DNA from 2 places in the Chryseobacterium sp. MYb328 genome. Region 1 is predicted to be linked to the other one. Evidence: riboswitches for the same ligand, from Rfam matches in the RefSeq annotation. Region 1 holds a riboswitch; the other holds the start of a gene.
The links. Region 1 has a riboswitch for thiamine pyrophosphate ahead of thiM (hydroxyethylthiazole kinase). Riboswitches for the same ligand answer to the same signal wherever they lie in the genome.
Positions count from the first base shown of each region.

Region 2: it holds a riboswitch for thiamine pyrophosphate, as region 1 does, so the genes downstream of both, thiS (sulfur carrier protein ThiS) here and thiM (hydroxyethylthiazole kinase) in region 1, are expected to answer to the same signal.

Region 1 covers NZ_JBBGZQ010000001.1:33,036-42,323, reverse strand. The annotation lists gene thiD (bifunctional hydroxymethylpyrimidine kinase/phosphomethylpyrimidine kinase) at 1-604, opposite strand, end outside; gene thiE (thiamine phosphate synthase) at 601-1,236, opposite strand; gene thiM (hydroxyethylthiazole kinase) at 1,233-2,030, opposite strand; TPP riboswitch at 2,092-2,184, opposite strand; gene WH267_RS00210 (carbon starvation CstA family protein) at 2,244-4,085, opposite strand; gene WH267_RS00205 (alpha/beta hydrolase) at 4,279-5,316, opposite strand; gene WH267_RS00200 (DUF3037 domain-containing protein) at 5,339-5,722, opposite strand; gene WH267_RS00195 (HipA family kinase) at 5,709-6,482, opposite strand; gene WH267_RS00190 (PKD domain-containing protein) at 6,498-7,751, opposite strand; gene WH267_RS00185 (alpha/beta hydrolase family protein) at 7,813-8,655, shown strand; gene WH267_RS00180 (hypothetical protein) at 8,839-9,288, shown strand, end outside.
Region 2 covers NZ_JBBGZQ010000005.1:132,528-141,815, reverse strand. The annotation lists gene WH267_RS07630 (heavy metal translocating P-type ATPase) at 1-807, opposite strand, end outside; gene WH267_RS07625 (Crp/Fnr family transcriptional regulator) at 897-1,610, shown strand; gene panB (3-methyl-2-oxobutanoate hydroxymethyltransferase) at 1,674-2,489, shown strand; gene WH267_RS07615 (hypothetical protein) at 2,499-2,822, shown strand; gene WH267_RS07610 (RluA family pseudouridine synthase) at 2,828-3,505, shown strand; gene WH267_RS07605 (hypothetical protein) at 3,519-4,331, shown strand; gene WH267_RS07600 (Ig-like domain-containing protein) at 4,514-6,550, shown strand; TPP riboswitch at 6,662-6,757, shown strand; gene thiS (sulfur carrier protein ThiS) at 6,815-7,021, shown strand; gene thiC (phosphomethylpyrimidine synthase ThiC) at 7,046-8,857, shown strand; gene WH267_RS07585 (thiamine phosphate synthase) at 8,854-9,288, shown strand, end outside.

The DNA of each region.
Region 1 (9,288 bases):
CAAAAGAATGAAAATTCTCGTGTTCATCATAGAAGAGGGAAGTAATGGTTGAGGTTTCCTGATGACCACCTTTAAGGAGAATTGTTTTACATCCCAGTTTTTTGATTTTTTTTCCGGCAGTGTATAAATCTTCCAGCGTTTCTACTTTCATATCTGCTAAAATGGAAGCCTCATCCATATTGGGAGTGATCACATCAGCAATGGGAAAAAGTAATGTTGTGAGTGCTGTGATGGTTTCTTCTTCAATTAAACGATGCCCGCTGGTGGCCACCATTACAGGGTCAAAGACAATAGGTATTTTAGGGTATGTTGCCAATGTGGAAACAATGGTCTCTACGAGTTGAGGCGTATGAACCATTCCAATTTTTATAGCATCAGGAACAATGTCGTCCAGAATTGCTTTTATTTGATCGGCAACTGCTTCTACAGGAATAGGATATATTTTTCGTACTCCTTGTGTGTTTTGTACAGGCAAGGCCGTTAATACTGATGTTGAAAAGCAGCCTAAAGCAGAAGCTGTTTTAATATCAGCCTGGATACCGGCACCGCCGCTTCCATCGAAACCTGCAATAGTTAATACTGAAGGGTATTTGTATTTTTTCATTTTACAATTTCATTTTTTAATTCATACGCTGCTTTTTGGGGATCAGCAGCACTGCATATTGCAGAAACTACGGCAAGACAATCTGCTCCGGCGCTGATGACAGCTCTAGCGTTTTCAAGATGAATATTTCCTATTGCGACCAAAGGTTTTTTCGTAATCTGTCTGATTTGAGTAATGCCTTCCAGTCCCCATTCTATAACAGTATCTGTTTTGGTTTTTGTTTTAAAAACAGGACTTATTCCCAGATAGTCGGCTGCAGCAGTTTGTTCATTGTCAAGCTGAGCCAGATGTTCTATAGAATATCCAATTATTTTATTGTTGATCAAAGGTCGTTGTCTTAGATCCTGAGGAGTTGCATCACTGTTGCCAACATGTATTCCAGCTGAATTTACTTTTTCAGTAACGGTGATATTATCGTTGATGATAAGAGGAACACCATATTTATCTGTAATTTCAATAAGCTGCAGAGCTTTTTGAAGGAAGACTTCAGTGCTGTCATTTTTTTCACGAAGCTGTATCATATCCACACCCCCTAAGATTGCCTGTTCTGCGACTTTCAGAAAATTTTTCCCCATACAATCTGCTTCAGAAATCACAAGGTATAATGAGTAAGGAAAAGTATTGATACTCATGATATTTCAATTTCTAAATGGTTGGTAAATTCCTTTTCGGTAATGTTGTATAGCTTATCTATCAAGTTGACTTGAAGACTGCCCGGACCTTTGCTTTCACAAACAGCCAGTTCGCCTGCTATTCCCAATAACGACATTGCAGCGGCGGTACCTGATACTTTATCTTCCGCAATACCTATGAATGCGCCGATTAAAGCTGTTGCAGAACATCCCAGACCCGTTACTTTGGTCATGAGAGCATGTCCGTTTTTGATCTGTATAGATTGATCTCGGCTCAGGATAATATCCGTTTCACCCGAAATACATACAATAGTGTTGTATTGATTAACCAGGATTTGGGCGGCTTCAACAGCATCATTACTTGCTGCGGTGCTGTCTACACCTTTGGTTGCTGTTGTATTGGTTTTAGCGAGTGCAATAATCTCAGAAGCATTACCTCTGATCACTGTAGGATGGAATTGTAACAGCTGATGCAATATCTGATCACGAAAAGAAGTCGCTCCTGCACCTACCGGATCCAATACCCATGGTTTATGGAGGGTATCAGCAGTTTCAGCAGCTATAAGCATAGATTCAGCCCAGTATTCATCAAGGGTGCCAATATTAATAACCACCGAATGGGCTATATTGATCATGTCTTTGATTTCAGAGTGGGCGTGTGCCATAATCGGAGAAGCTCCTGCAGCCAAAAGAGCATTGGCCGTATTGTTCATCACTACATAGTTGGTTATATTATGAACAAGAGGAGACTTTTGTCGTACAAGTTGAACTTGTTCCCAAAGATTTTTTTCCATTGTTATGATTAAGAATAAAAATAGCTTTAGGAAAAAATCCGGAACAAAAGACATCAAGAAATCATGTCATTTTGCTTTTCCCTACGTCGGTGTAAGCCGTATCAGGTTCAAAGGGACTCTCTCAATTCTTTTCAGAATACCCCTAAAGCAAAACAAATGTATAAAAATTATCAGAGGAAGCAAAAACCTTTAATGGATTTTGTAGAAAGCCTATTATCTCTCTACCAGTTCTTTCACCGGTTCTCCATAATGATCAATCTCTGTTTTGTTAATTTGCAGTAACTGATACCACTTTCTGAAAGCACCTATAAATACAATCAGCATAAGAACCATTGCTGTTGCTGCCAATGCGGCAAGTAAATACTGCCCTTTGGGAATATAAATAGAGGTTACCTGAATATAACCGGCCCAGAATGTAATGATGGCCATAAACACGCCGGGAATAGCTGAACACAATGCATACTTTCCCCTGTTCATTCTTATCAGCATCGTTGTACAGACAATAAGTCCACAGGCCGCCAATAACTGATTACTGATTCCGAATAACGGCCAGATACTGTTTACATTCCCTGTATACACCAGATATCCCCAGGCAAAAGTGAAAAGAAGACTGCTGATGATGATTCCGGGAATCCAGTTTTTATCATTAAATTTTGGAACTACAGATCCCAGCATTTCCTGCAAAAAGAAACGGCCCACCCTTGTTCCTGCATCAATAGCAGTAAGGATAAAAACAGCCTCAAACATAATCGCAAAATTATACCAATAAGCAGTCAGCTGATCCATATATGGGATTTTATTGAAGATATGAGCCATCCCAACGGCAAGGGATACGGCACCTCCTGTTCTGCCATAGAGGTCAATTCCAATTTTCTGTGAATAGTAATCAATATCTACACCGTGTAGAGAAGGATGAGTGGCAAGGAATGAATCATAAGCCTCTTTTGGGGTATTGATGGCAAAATAATCCCCAGGCATTAATGTACAGGCGGCAATAAGGGCCATTAATGCTACAAAACCTTCTACAAGCATAGCTCCGTAGCCTACGAAAAGAATTTCTCTTTCTTTATTCAGCATTTTGGGCGTGGTCCCCGTAGCAATTACAGCATGGAATCCGGAAATTGCTCCACAGGCAATAACAATAAAAATAAAAGGAAGTACCGGGCCTCCTATAATGGGGCCTCCACCGTTTACAAAAGCTGTGATAGCAGGCATCTGCACCGTAGGATGTATAACAATTACCCCGATAGCCAGCATAATAATAGTTCCTATTTTTAAATAAGTGGAAAGGTAATCCCTTGGAACTAAAAGAAGCCATACCGGTAATACGGAAGCAATAAAACCATACAACGGAATGGCAATGGAAATTGTTTTAATATTCCATGAAAATAAATTATTCATGGTTGGATTCTGCATCAGTCCATGACCTCCGATAATTCCGGCAATCAATAGAATACCTCCTAAGATACTTGCAAACAGAACACTGTTTTTTTTATAGCGCATGATCAATCCCATAATGATGGCAATAGGCATGGTAATCACTACGGTAAAAAGAGACCACGAAGCTTCATGCATTGCATTGATGCATGCCAAAGATAAACCTGCCAGTGTAAGAACCAGGATAAAGAGGATCGCAAAACCTGCTACTGTTCCTGTTGCTTTTCCAATTTCTTTTGAAGCAATAGTCGCAAGGCTTTGGCCTTTATGCCTCACGGAGGCAAAGAGGACAACCATATCATGAACTCCACCTCCCAGTACGCAGCCTATTAAGATCCATAGTGCGCCGGGAAGATATCCGAACTGTGCAGCGAGAACAGGTCCTACTAGTGGTCCGGCTGCTGCGATAGCAGCAAAATGATGCCCAAAGAGTACATTTTTATTCGTTGCTACATAATCTTTACCATCTGCAAATTCTACAGCGGGAGTCATATTTTCATCATTAAGTCTAAGAACTTTATTGGCGATAAAAATACCATAAAAGCGGTAAGCTATCGCGAAAATAAGAACAGAAACAAATATGAGGGTAAGCGCATTGATATTGTTTAAAGAATCCATATTTCTTATTTTTTTTAATGAATAAATAATTAGAATATTGTTTTATTGTAAATAATGTAAACAATAGCCAAGGTAATTATTTTCAGGTAAAAAATATGAATATGTATATCAATCTAGCATATTTGTTGTTTGGTATTAATTTAAATATTTTATTTACAGGTGTTTGTGTATGTTTTATCTTAGAAGATGTATATTATTTCTTTTGGGAGATAATAAAATCAACCATCTGATGGGTCATTTTATCCAGAGTCTCTTTATCTGTGGTTGAAAAGCTATGAACCCCGTTTTCAATAATAAGTAAAGAAGTCTGTATTTTTTCTCTTTTTAATTTCCTGTGTAGTTTTTTGGCCTGGCTTAAAGGAACCACTTTATCTTTATTTCCCTGTACAATTAAAGTAGGAACACCTTCTGAAGCATAATTAACAGGAGAAACTGTTTTTAAATAATCTATAGCTCTTTGCTGGTCTTTATTCAGATCATAGCCGGAAATTCCTTTTACGAGTCCCTGCTGCAGACTAACAATCTTTTTGGACATCATTTTTATCATAGAAACAGGAATTGTACCCAGCCCGGTATGGAAAAGCTTATTCAGATCTGCGGGACCATAATGATCAATCACATAATTTACTTTTGGAGAATAACAAGAAAGTTCCTGACTTCCAATAAAAGTATTGTCGGGCGTATAGGCTGCCAACAGTGAAAGATGTGCTCCGGCAGAAGCTCCGAAAAGACCAATATTATTAGTGTCAAAATTATACTTCTCCGCATTTTTTCTAACCCATCTTACGGCATCTTTAGTGTCTTCCAAAGGGAGTGGGAAATGGGTATTGTCGTTAAGAAGTGTGTAATTGATGCTGATAATGGCATATTGCTTTGGGGTGAGTTTTTTTATGGTTGTTTCCACATAATCATCTGCATGAATCACTTTATCACCTTCTATCCAGCCACCACCATGTACATAGATTAATACGGGGATTTTTTCAGCAGAAATATTTTTCGGCATATAAAGATCCAATGCAATGGGATTTCCTTTTTTATTGGTTTTGTATACAATATTTTCGGTAAGCGCTGTGATTTCCGGAAGTAGGATACTTTTTACACGAGGAGTTTTAGGAGGCGGTCCTTGTGAAAAAGATTGTGAAAAAAATGAACTGGAAAAGCTTAAAAATAAAACAAAAAACAGGTTTGTAAAAAACCTGTTGATTGATATGTTGTTTATAGATGATTTCATAAGAACTTTTTTAAGAAGTATGTTATTTTACTAACTCCTCAAAAAGTTTACCAAAAGTAGTATTTAAGTCTTTAGATTTCCCCGGATGAGGTCTTGAAGTTTGTACAACAGCACTTCTTACAGCAGTCAGCCATCGGAAACGTTCAGGAATATCAAACAGAGCAATAGGTCCGCCCTCTTTATCGCCATTAGCTATTTTCTGAAAACTTTCAAGGTTTTGGATGACATCATCATAATCCAGTTTGCTGTGCATTAGCTTGAATTTATCAGGACATAAATAGAATTCTACCCGTATGAATTTTTCCTTTTTAGAAAACATCACAAGTCCGATATTGAAAAACTCTTCTCTTTCAACCTTTGGTACCAAGCGTATTACCGCGTATTCATATATTTTATCCTCTTGCATTTTTAGCTTCGTTTAAAAAGATTTGAGAATTTTCCAGTCGGGTTTTCATGAACTGAAAATAAATTTCACGGATCTCATCAGGAGTTTCATCGGCATCATTCCAATGTAGCCAGTCCTCAGGAATAGCATTGACAATATCCCTGAAAAGTATTTCATTCAGTACCTCATGTGCAAACTGATCCGCTTCATCCAGCATTTTGGCCTTGGTAAGAAGAACATGGTCTTTCACATATTTGAACGGAGTCTTTGCTGCCGCGTCAAAATTCTGCCATGAATGGTGGAAATAGAACGAAGCTCCGTTATCAATGATCCAGAGTTCCTTATGCCACATCAGCATATTTGCGTTCTTATAGGTACGGTCGATATTGGTAATAAATGCATCCAGCCAAACGATTTTTGAGGCCAGAAGCGGGTCAACACTTACTCCGGGATCATAGGTGATAGAGCCGGAGAGATAATGTAAACCGAGATTAAGCCCCTCAGAAAACTTGAGCAGATCCTGTATCTCTTCATCAGCTTCCGTCCTGCCGAAGTCTGCATCAAGATTTACAAAAACCAGCTCAGGAATCTTTAATCCTAAAGCCTCTGTAATCCTTCCTCCTATAAATTCGGAGATGAGCATTTTAACTCCATGACCGGCGCCACGGAATTTTAAGACATATTTAAAATCATCATCAGCTTCTGCCAGAGCAGGAAGTGAACCTCCCTCTCTTAATGGCAGAATGTAACGCATTACAGTTACTGTTCTTAAATTCTGCATGAAGCAAAAATAAGGTTATTTTTTAATAATTTTTTTAGTGAATTCTTTTTCTCCTGTTTTATACTTTAAAAAATAAACTCCGGCAGATAAATGATGGAGCTGTACAGTATATCCTGAATCTGTTGTATTCAGAAGATAAGATACCATTCTTCCGCTGGCATCAGTAAGAGAAAGGATCTCTGCTTTCTTTCTGGTGATAATAGTAATAAAGTTTTGTGTTGGATTAGGATAGATCTGAGCAGGATCTTCTATGTCTGTTTCTTTTGTACTAAGGCTGCCGAGGGTTAATAGTTTGGTTTTGGTACTATTGCCTCCACAGGCATTGGTTGTAAGCTGTACATTGTAATTTCCTTGAGCAGAATATGTGTGCTCAGGATTCTCCAGGGTAGAAGTTGTTCCGTCTCCAAAATCCCATAAATAGGTTGTTGCATTTTTAGATTTGTTGGTAAACTTTACTGTAAAGCCTCCTGTGAATTCATATTTGAATCTGCTGTATACATCATTGGAAGGGATATTCCAGGTATCCATTGAATCATAAACAACATCCTTTACCGTATTTTTGATGAACTGTGCTTCTGCTGCAGTAAGGTTTCCGTTATAAGGAGCAAGGGTAGGATCTTTTTTAAATATAACTGCATAAAATGTATATGCTGCTGCCATTGAGCCTATATAGCTGGGATGTGATTTGTCCTGATCATAAAGCTCCATTGCCGGATCCAGCTGTCTGATTGTCCGCCAAACCTTACCTACGGGAGACAATAAGGCTTCATTCATTTTTGCCATTTCAATATAATGTTGAGAAATCAAATCATCCATTCCCTCATAAGTACAAACTGAAGGCTGTACATTACAACGGGAATCATCTCCGTTTTTACGTCCCCATGTCAGATAGAAAATAACATTGCCACACCCGTTTGTACTTTTAATAAGGTCTGAAAGCTGGGCTGCATAAGGATACACTAAGTTTTGCACCTGCTGATCTGTAAAAGAAGGAAGCTGGCTTTGTTCCTGTAATACCACATAGTCCCAATTTCCCTGCATGAGAGTTGTTACTGTAGTACTGTTAACATGCTGTTGAAGAGTTGAACCTCCGGGAGTCTGGCTTTGGTGTTCCAGAATATCCCCTGTAGATTGGGCAATATCTTGGATTAAAGTGGGTAAGTCGTTAAAATAGGTATAACTATTCCCAATAAAGAAGACTTTTTTGCTGGTCTGACTAAAGATGTCAGAAAACGCAATTAAAAATAAAAAGAGTAGAGTTTTTTTCATAAATTTCAATTAAAATTAGTATTCTAAATATAAAGAATATTGAATAAAAGCCAATTATTTTATGAATTTGATTAGTGAAAAGAATATTTATTTAGAAAATAAGGAAACAAAAGGTTTTCTTGCTGATGCTTTTTATAATGACACTCAAAAAAAACTGCCTTTAGTCGTTTTTGTGCATGGGTATAAAGGCTATAAAGACTGGGGAGCATGGGATTTAATGGCTGAAATGTTTGCCAAGGCCGGTTTTTTCTTTGTGAAATTTAATTTTTCCCATAACGGAACAACGGTAGATGCCCCTCATGATTTTGCTGATCTTGAGGCTTTTGGAAATAATAATTATACAAAAGAACTGTCTGATTTGGGGGTTGTTATCGACCATTTTATCCAGGACCCGCATGTAGATCATGAAAAAGTAATCCTGATAGGACACAGCAGGGGAGGAGGCATCTCTATTATCAAAACTTTTGAAGACGAAAGGATCAACGGATTGATTACGCTGGCTAGTGTAGATACGCTAGACCGCTTTCCAACAGGTGATTCTTTTGAAAACTGGAAAAAGGAAGGCGTTTATTATGCCCTGAATGGCCGTACAAATCAGGAAATGCCCCATTACTATCAGTTTTATGAAGATTATGAACAGAATATACACCGCTTTGATGTAGAACGGGCTGCGGAAATGGCTAAGGCTTATATGCTGATTATCCATGGAACAGAAGACGAAGCTGTAAATGCAAAGCATGCAGAACATCTTCATATTCTTAATCCGAATTCAGAGCTTTTTCTTATTGAAAACGGAAATCATACCTTTGGAGCAAAAGAACCCTGGACAGATCCCGATTTGCCAAAGGATCTGGATACGGTAACAGAAAAGTGCATTGATTTTTTAAATAAAAACATAAAATAGAGGTCTGATGAAAAGATTGATATTTTTCGGCACAGTTCTTTGTGCTGATTGAGGATGGAAAGATCAATGAGTTTATAGAAAAAGGAAAATTACCGTTTTGTAAGTGCTGAATACAGGAAAGAATCTAAAATAAAACGGCTGAAATTACGTTGTATTATATTAACCACCATACTAAATATTATTATGAAAAAAGTTATTACAGGCAGTATTGCATTGTTATTATTGGGAGCTGTTGTTTCCTGTAAAAAAGAAACTCCAATCCAGTCTTCTGTAAGTACAGACACACTGGCTACAGTAATGACAAAAGATTCTACTGTGGCTCCAAAGACAGATTCAGTAGCTGCTGCAGCTCCTTCTACAGCTGCTACCATTGAAGCAATTACCAAAAATGAAGGAAAGTACCCTCATGATATTAAATTATTTGAAGATAAAAGCTTTGCTGAAAGAGTGAAAAAGCTCGTTGGAAAAGAATATGATGAAATGGTGAAAAACTTCGATGTAGAAGGACCTATCGTATCTGATAACGGGATTTATAAACTTCACGGATGTAAACAACACGATTGCCCGGGATATGCTACCTACATGTATTATGATTCTAAAAATGATAACCTGAACGTTTCCATTGATAAAAAC
Region 2 (9,288 bases), on a different contig from region 1:
AAGGGTGTCGAAGTACCCGGGACCGTAATCTGTTGCCACTTCGTAGATGCTTCTTCCGAAAAGAACCAATATTCCTAAGACAATAGGGATGTCAATGTTGACGATTTTATTTTTTAACCCGTACCATGCGGATTTGTAATAGTCTGAAGCGGAATAAAATACAACAGGGCAGGCCAATAGAAACATTAATACTCTGAATAATCCTTTGTAATGTTCCATCCAGTAATCTTCACCTCCTACATATTCGGGGAATGCTAAAAACATCCCGTTTCCAAAAGCAAAACCTGCAATGGCGAATTTTACAAGAAGCGATTTGTCAAGATGATCAACGTTTTTTTCAGCAGTTTCAAGGCTGATAACAGGTTTATATCCTAAATTGGTTAAGAAATTAGCTAGTTCGCTTAATTTCAGATCTTTGTGGTTGAATGAAATCTGTAGGGTCTTTCTTGTGAAGTTAACCTGGGAATATTTGATATAAGGATTCAGGGTATGAAGGCTTTCCAGTAACCAGATGCAAGAAGAACAATGTATTACAGGGATTTTGAAAGTGACAAGACTGGTGTTTCCTTCAGAAAAATCGGTCACTTTCTCGAAAATTTCAGGAGTGTCCAAATAGTCGAAATGGGTAGAATTTTCATCGTTTGGACGAATTCCTGCCCCTTTATTAAGTTCATAGAAATTACTTAAATTATTCGTATTCAGAATTTCATAAACAGACTTACAGCCATTGCAGCAGAAAATCTTTTCATCAAACAAAATTCTCTCTTTTTCTATACCTTGACCACAATGAAAACAGTTCTCGCTCACCTCCCTAAAATATTGAACTACAAAATTATAACAATTTTTTTTGTTTATCGAGTTAAAAAGTTCTATTTTTGTGATAAATATCATATAAAATGCCGCAGGAACAACAGATAGCAATTGAAGAGAGGTTCGCCAGAGTTTTTAATGATAAATCTTTTAAGGAAAGACTTTCTAGCGCAGATTTTGAAAAATATATTAACGGTAAAAAAAGATTGAGTTTTCAGAAACACGATACTATTTTCGAAGATGGGGAAACTCCGAGAGGAGTGTTTGTCCTAGAAAAAGGAGCCGCTAAACTTTCAAAATCCGGAGCGTTCGGGAAAGATCAGATTTTAAGATTTATCAAAGAGGGGGATATCATCGGCTATCGTTCTTTGCTTTGCGGGGAAAATTTCCAAGCCAAAGCAGAAGCTATGACAGACATTGAATGTGTTTTCTTACCAGCAGATATCTTTATGTATCTTCTGGAGGTAGATCCGCAATTGTCTTTCGTAATGCTTCAGAAAATTTCTTACGAATTAGGAGAATCTTCCAATACCATTACTTTCCTTGCCCAGAAAACGGTAAGAGAAAGGCTGGCGGAAATATTACTTCTTTTGGAGCAAAAATTAGGAGTAGATCCAGAAGGGTTTATCAAAATCTCATTAACAAGAGAAGAAATTGCCAACATTATTGGTACTGCCACAGAAAGTGCCATCCGTCTGATCTCAGAATTCAAACAGGATAGCCTGATAGAAGTGGATGGACGAAACATCAAGATTCTAAATCACGACAAACTCATGAAACTCGGTCACGTAGTTTTATAAAAATCATAAAAACTTAAGTCGGCTCAATGGCCGACTTTTTAACTTTTAAAAAATAGATAAATTATGTCTGTTCACTCTGAAATTAAAAAAGTTACGACTGAAACCTTGCGTAAAATGAAATTCGACAAGGAAAAAATAACAATGCTTACTGCTTATGATTTCACCACAGCAAAAATGGTGGATGCAGGTGGTGTAGACGCTATTTTGATTGGAGACTCTGCAGCCAATGTAATGGCAGGTTTTGAAACTACATTACCTATTACATTAGACCAAATGATTTACCATGCTCAAAGTGTAGTGAGAGGTACGGACAGGGCTTTGGTAGTAGCAGATTTGCCATTCGGAACTTATCAGAGTAATCCTGAGAAAGCATTGGAGTCAGCAGTAAGAATGATGAAAGAAGGAGGTGCTCATGCCGTAAAAATTGAAGGAGGGAAAGAGATCTCAAAATCTATTAAAAAAATTATCAACGCCGGAATTCCGGTAATGGGACACTTGGGGTTGACTCCACAGTCTATTTACAAATTCGGAACTTATAAAGTAAGAGCAAAAGAAGAGGCTGAAGCTGAGAAACTGATTGCTGATGCCCAGCTTTTAGAGGAATTAGGATGTTTTTCTGTTGTATTGGAAAAAATTCCTGCAGAACTTGCTAAAAGAGTAACTGAAAGTATTTCTATCCCTACAATTGGAATTGGTGCTGGAGCAGACTGTGACGGTCAGGTCTTAGTATATCATGATATGGTGGGAATGAATAAAGGTTTCAGTCCGAAGTTCTTAAGAAGGTATCTTGATCTTTACACCGAAATTACAGGAGCAGTATCTCAATATGTAAAAGATGTAAAAAGTGTAGATTTCCCCAACCAAAACGAAAGTTATTAAAATTAATTCATGCAAAATCAACAACAATCTATTCAGGGAATTTTATCTATTGCAGCATTGGTATGCCTGGCTATTGGCTGGTTTAACTTATTTTCTCCTGAGATCAATCATTTGCTTTCCAGAAAGGTGTTTTATGTTCTGATAGGAGCCAGTTTCTTTATTCAGGCACCTTTACTTACCAATAAAAACTTTATGTATGCCATGTATGCGGCAGCGGGAGTTTGTGTAATTGGAGCGTTTTTACCAGACAGTTCAAACCTGGCAATGCTTAAAACGATTGGTCTTTTGGCAGGAATTGTTCTTTCAATGACAAATAGAAACAGAAACAGATAGGCTGAATGAAGGAACAGATTGTATATGAAGATAACCATCTTCTGGTGATCAATAAAAAAGTCGGTCAGCTTGTACAGGGTGATAAGACCGGTGATGAGTCACTATTAGAATCTATAAAGAATTTTATCAAAGTAAGAGATACTAAGCCGGGAAATGTTTTTCTCGGCTTGGTTCATCGTATAGACCGTCCTACTTCTGGCTTGGTCATTTATGCTAAAACCTCGAAAGCACTTTCCCGTCTTACTCAGATGGTAAAGAATCGTGAGGTTAAAAAAACGTATTGGGCAGTAGTAGCCAAAGAAATGATCCCACAAAGCCAGCGGCTGGTTCATTATTTAAAAAAGAACGAAAAGAATAACAAGGCAATTGTTTTTCCAAAGGCTACAGAAGGAGCCAAGGAAGCTATTTTGACTTATCATGTTATTAAGACATTGGATAATTATCTTCTTCTTGAAATAGATCTTGAAACAGGAAGGCATCATCAGATCAGAGCACAGTTATCGAAAACAGGAGTTCCGATTAAAGGAGACTTAAAATATGGTGCCCCACGTTCCAATCCGGATGGTGGAATTAACCTTCATGCCAGAAAACTGGAGTTTATTCACCCTGTCACCAAAGAAAAAATTGAAATTATAGCTACTGTTCCGCAGAATGATGCTATTTGGAGGGCTTGTGAAGAATAAAAAACAATAACCAATGAAGCTTAAATTATTTTTTCTAGCCACGATCTTGCTGGCTTTTACATCTTGCTCCAGTAGTAATGATGAAATTGAAACAGAAAAAGAGCAAGAGCTGGGCAATATAACGAAGCTGTCATCGTATTTTCCTTTTTCATACGCCACTACAGAGTTAAGTGATCCTAATTATTATTTTGAATATGATGCTCAGAATAGGGTAATCAAAAAAAATGGGATGAAAATGCGAATTACTGAAGGTGGATTTGATCGCTATTTTATTTCAAATAAAGTTTACACACAGGTTACTTATAATGGTAATTTCATTACTACTTCTAACCATAGCTCGGGGCCAGGAACTGGATTTGTACCACTGCAAAAAAAAGTATTTGAACTTGATAGTAAAGGAAAAATAAAGAAATGTGTGGTATTTCTTGATGAGAATATTGTAGAGAGAGAATTAATTTATCAATACCAGTTGGATAAACTTGTGGCTATAGTGACGGAATTTCCTAAGTATAATTATCCCAATAAAAATGTAAATAGGTTTACTTACTACAGTGATGGAAATTTGAAAAGTGTAAAAACTGTAACTATGCAGAATAATGTTGACATTTATATACAACAGGAAGTACAGTTTAGTAACTATGATAAAGCTCCAAACCCATTAAAAAAGCTATATATTTTTGATGAATATATTCATTCATCATTATCTAAAAATAACTATCAAAAGATTGTTACTTTGAAATATATCGACAATAAATTAGTTTCTCAAGATGAATCATCTTGGTTTAACCAATACAATGCTGATGGAACGATAAAGCTATTTTATTAAAATGCTTATTTTTAAAATATATGAAGACCGACTTAATTAAGTCGGTCTTTTATTATTTAAACTATTTATGTTTTATTTATTGTGATTGCTTTGTTTTTGTGTTTATTATTCATTAATATTTAAATTTTAACAGATTATTATCAAAAAACATTATCTTAGCTAGGAAACAAAATTAACTAGCTATGATGTATTTTTACAAAATTTACAAGAAGTATTTGAAAGCTGCTTTCAGTCTTGCTCTGCTGGTAGGCTCTTCTTCCGCTTTTGCACAGGTAAGTGCCTATAGTTTTGCACAGGAGACGGGTACTTATACCCCGATAACAGGAACCATCCTGGAGGCAGCTACAGATAATACTTCTACAACTAACCTTAACAGTAATGTATATCCTGTAACATTGCCATTTAACTTTATATTTAACGGAACTTCATATAGTTCTCTGAATGTGTCAACGAATGGTTTTATTACATTTGGGACTACAGCTCCTTCTGCAACTAATACTTCACCTTTGTCTACAGCAGCAGCCTATGATGGGGTGATTTCTGTTTTTGGAAGAGACCTGAGCAGTGTGTTTGATGTTAATGGGGTTACCGGAGATATCAGCTGGATAACAACAGGATCAGCTCCCAACAGAGAAATAGTTATCCAATGGAAGGATTTCAGGCCTAATAGTTCTATTTCTGCTACTGCAGCTTATACTTTTGGATTTCAGGCTCGTTTAAAAGAAACTTCTAATGTAGTTCAGATGGTATACAATAGCGGGTCTTACCTGGCTGGAAGTACAAATGTTACAGGAACAGCTCAGATAGGACTAAGAGGAGCTTCAATTATTGATTTTAATAACCGCCTGAACGCAACAACATTGGAGTTTGTAAATTCTACAGCAGGAACAGCAAACAACAGTTCACAGGCCTTTAATGTTAATAATTCTGTTCCGGGAATGCCGGCTGCCGGGTTAACCTATACCTGGACTCCTCCAATATGTTATATTCCATCAGGGTTAGCCGCAGGAGCCGCTACTCATAATAGTGTAGCACTATCATGGATGGCTTCTCCATCATCTCCTGCAGGATATGATATCTATTATAGTAATTCCAATACTGCTCCAACGGCTTCTACTCCTCCAACTATTTCTAATTTTTCAGGAACTTCCACTATATTGTCATCATTGTCTCCTGGTACTGTTTATTATATATGGATCAGATCAAATTGTGGCAGTGGAAATACCAGTGTATGGTCTTTTCAGCCTGTACGGGCTGCGACTTTATGTTTACCGCCAACAATTCTTACTACCGGGGCAACACTTTGTCCCAATACTACAGCTACATTATCTGCTACCACAGATTCAGGGGCTGTTATTACCTGGTATGATGCGGCTACAGGAGGAAATGTTGTAGGTACAGGAAATACTTTTACAACTCCTGTACTTAGTAATACAACGTCTTATTATGCGACCTCTTCAACAGGAGAAACAGCGGTAACGGGATTTTCTGATGCCACATCTGCCTCAGGATATACTTTAATTGCCGGTTTGTTTTTTGATGTTTATTCTACGATGACCATCAAAGGAGTATATGTGTATCCGATGGGAACAGGAAGTGGAACAGTCGAAATCGCTTTACAGGACGGAAGTGTTTCTCCTGCTGTAACATTGCAGACCATTACCGTTAACCTTACGGGGACTTCTGCACCATTTGTAAAGACCTACGTTCCGCTAAACTTTGTAGTAGGACCGGGGAGTAATTATAAGCTGATGATGCTAACCAGATCAGGGGAGGTTACAGGTTTGGTAAGAGAATCGGGTTCAACCTGGGGAACGTATCCATTTACAGTTCCTGGAATAGTTTCTATTACGGGAGGAAATCTTACGGGAAATTCAACAAGTTCATCCTATTATTATTTTTATGATTGGGAGGTAAGCAATAAATGTGAAAGTGAAAGAACTATGGTTACTGCAACGGTAAATTGCCTGGGAACATCGGAAGTGGAGCAAAGAGATCAGATGAAGGTTTATCCGAATCCCTTTAAAGAGACCATTATCATTTCCGATATCGAGAAGGCAAAATCGCTTCAGGTGCTGGATGTGTCAGGAAGAATCATAAAAACAATTGATAACTTAACTAAAGAAATCCACTTAGGAGATCTGAAATCAGGGGTATACATTCTTAATCTGAATATGAAAGATGGAATGCAAAAGCAGACTAAAGTCATAAAACAGTAAATTATTTATTTTTCATTTCAAATATCCATGGCTGGAAACCTTAAGGGTTCCAGCCTTTTTTGTTCCTGTAAAATTTGATTTTGCCTATTCTTAAAAAATAACTAACTTCGTCCCATACTTTAGGGGTGTCTGTTTTTACAGACTGAGACTTTACCCTTTGAACCTGATCTGGATCATACCAGCGTAGGGAAAAGTAGGTGACTTTTGCTGTACATTCTATTGTACAATAATGGCCATTCCTAAAGTATATTTAAATAATTAGGAATGGAACTTATAATCAACCACACCCGAAAAACATTTAATGTACTTCCCGAAAATCTGGAAGCATTACTGGCTATGGAATTACCCGGAAAAAAGAAAGGTATTGCCGTAGCACTCAACAATCGCATTATTCCGCTGTCTGCCTGGGCGGAAACTTTCCTTAACAATCTGGATTCAATTTTAATCATTACTGCCACTCAGGGCGGATAATTCTCATATTTAATACCAATATTTATGGCTCACTCCATTACATGTTCGCCATTTCCGAACTCAAAGAAAATGTATGTTGAAGGAAAAATTCATCCTATCAGCGTAGCAATGCGTGAAATACAGCTTAGCCCTACAAAGCTTAACAACGGAAATTTTGAAGAAAATGCTCCGGTAACCATTTATGATACTTCCGGTCCTTACACGGATGAAAATGCATCCATTGATATTCAGAAAGGGCTTCCAAGAATCAGAGAGCAATGGATTCTGGATAGAGAAGATGTCAATGTTCTGGAAGGAATTACGTCAGAATATGGGAAAGCCCGTCTGGCAGATCCTAAACTTGATGAATTGCGTTTTTCCTACGATCACAAACCTAAAGTAGCACAGGAAGGAAAGGAACTTACCCAGCTTTATTATGCAAAACAGGGAATCATTACTCCTGAAATGGAATATGTGGCAATCAGAGAAAATCAAAGGATAGAACAGCTTGAAACGGTCCCTAAAGAAATGGCTTGCCAGCATATTGGAAACAGTTTTGGTGCCAATACTCCCAAAAGCAAAATTACCCCGGAGTTTGTAAGAGATGAAATTGCTGCCGGAAGAGCGATTATCCCGAATAATATCAATCACCCGGAAAGTGAGCCCATGATTATAGGGCGAAACTTTTTGGTAAAAATCAATGCCAATATAGGAAACAGTGCAGTTTCATCAAGTATTGATGAAGAAGTGGAGAAAGCTGTTTGGGCTTGTCGATGGGGTGCAGATACCATTATGGATCTTTCTACGGGAAAAAATATTCATGAAACCAGAGAATGGATCATCAGAAATAGCCCGGTTCCTATTGGTACCGTTCCGATTTATCAAGCGCTTGAAAAGGTAAAAGGAGTACCGGAAGATTTAACATGGGAAGTTTTTAAAGATACCTTGATTGAGCAGGCCGAACAAGGAGTCTCTTACTTTACCATTCATGCTGGCGTTTTATTGAGATATATTCACCTTACAGCAAACAGAGTAACAGGAATTGTTTCCAGAGGAGGGTCTATTATGGCTAAATGGTGTCTTTATCATCATAAAGAAAACTTTTTATATACTCATTTTGATGAGATTTGCGAGATCATGAAGAAGTATGATGTGGCTTTCTCTTTAGGAGATGGTTTACGTCCGGGTTCTATTGCTGATGCCAATGATGCGGCTCAGTTTGCAGAACTGGAAACCTTAGGTGAACTGACTAAAATTGCTTGGAGGCACAATGTACAGGTGATGATTGAAGGGCCGGGACACGTTCCGATGCATATGATCAAAGAAAATATGAAAAAGCAATTGGAAGTATGTGACGAAGCACCTTTCTATACCTTAGGGCCCTTAACTACAGATATTGCACCGGGTTATGACCATATTACTTCAGGAATTGGGGCCGCAATGATCGGATGGTTCGGATGTGCAATGCTTTGTTATGTAACACCAAAAGAACATTTAGGTCTTCCAAATAAAGACGATGTAAAAGTGGGGGTAATTACCTATAAGCTGGCAGCTCATGCTGCCGATTTAGCAAAAGGACATCCGGGATCGCAATACAGGGATAATGCATTAAGTAAAGCGAGATTTGAATTTAGATGGGAAGACCAGTTCAATCTTTCATTAGATCCGGATACCGCCAGAGCTTACCATGACGAAACACTTCCTGCTGATGGAGCCAAAATTGCCCATTTCTGTTCTATGTGCGGGCCGAAATTCTGCTCTATGAAAATTACTCAGGAAATCCGTGAGTCTGCAGAGAAAGGAATGTTTGACAAATCGCAGGAGTTTATTGAAAACGGAAAGGAAATTTATATATGATTCTCGTCATCACTCCTGAAATCATAGTTCCTAACGAGTCAGAAATCATCAATCAGATGTTTCATGATGGACTGGATTTCCTTCATATCAGAAAACCATGGATCAGCCGGGAAAAAATGACTGAATTTATCAATAGTATTGATGCTTCATTCTATCCTAGGCTGGTACTCCACAGTCATTATGACCTTGGAAAAGATTACGGGATTTCCAGACTTCACTTTAGAGAAGAAGTTCGAAAGGAAGGGAAGTATAAATCTTTGATGAATGGCAATACAATTTCAACCTCTGTTCATGAGATTACCACTTATAATGCTTTAGAAAAAGAATGGGAATATGCTTTCATAAGCCCATTCTTTCCAAGTATTTCCAAAAAAGGGTATGGAGTTGATTCAACAGTAATTGAAAGTTTGATTCAAAGGAATAATCCACAT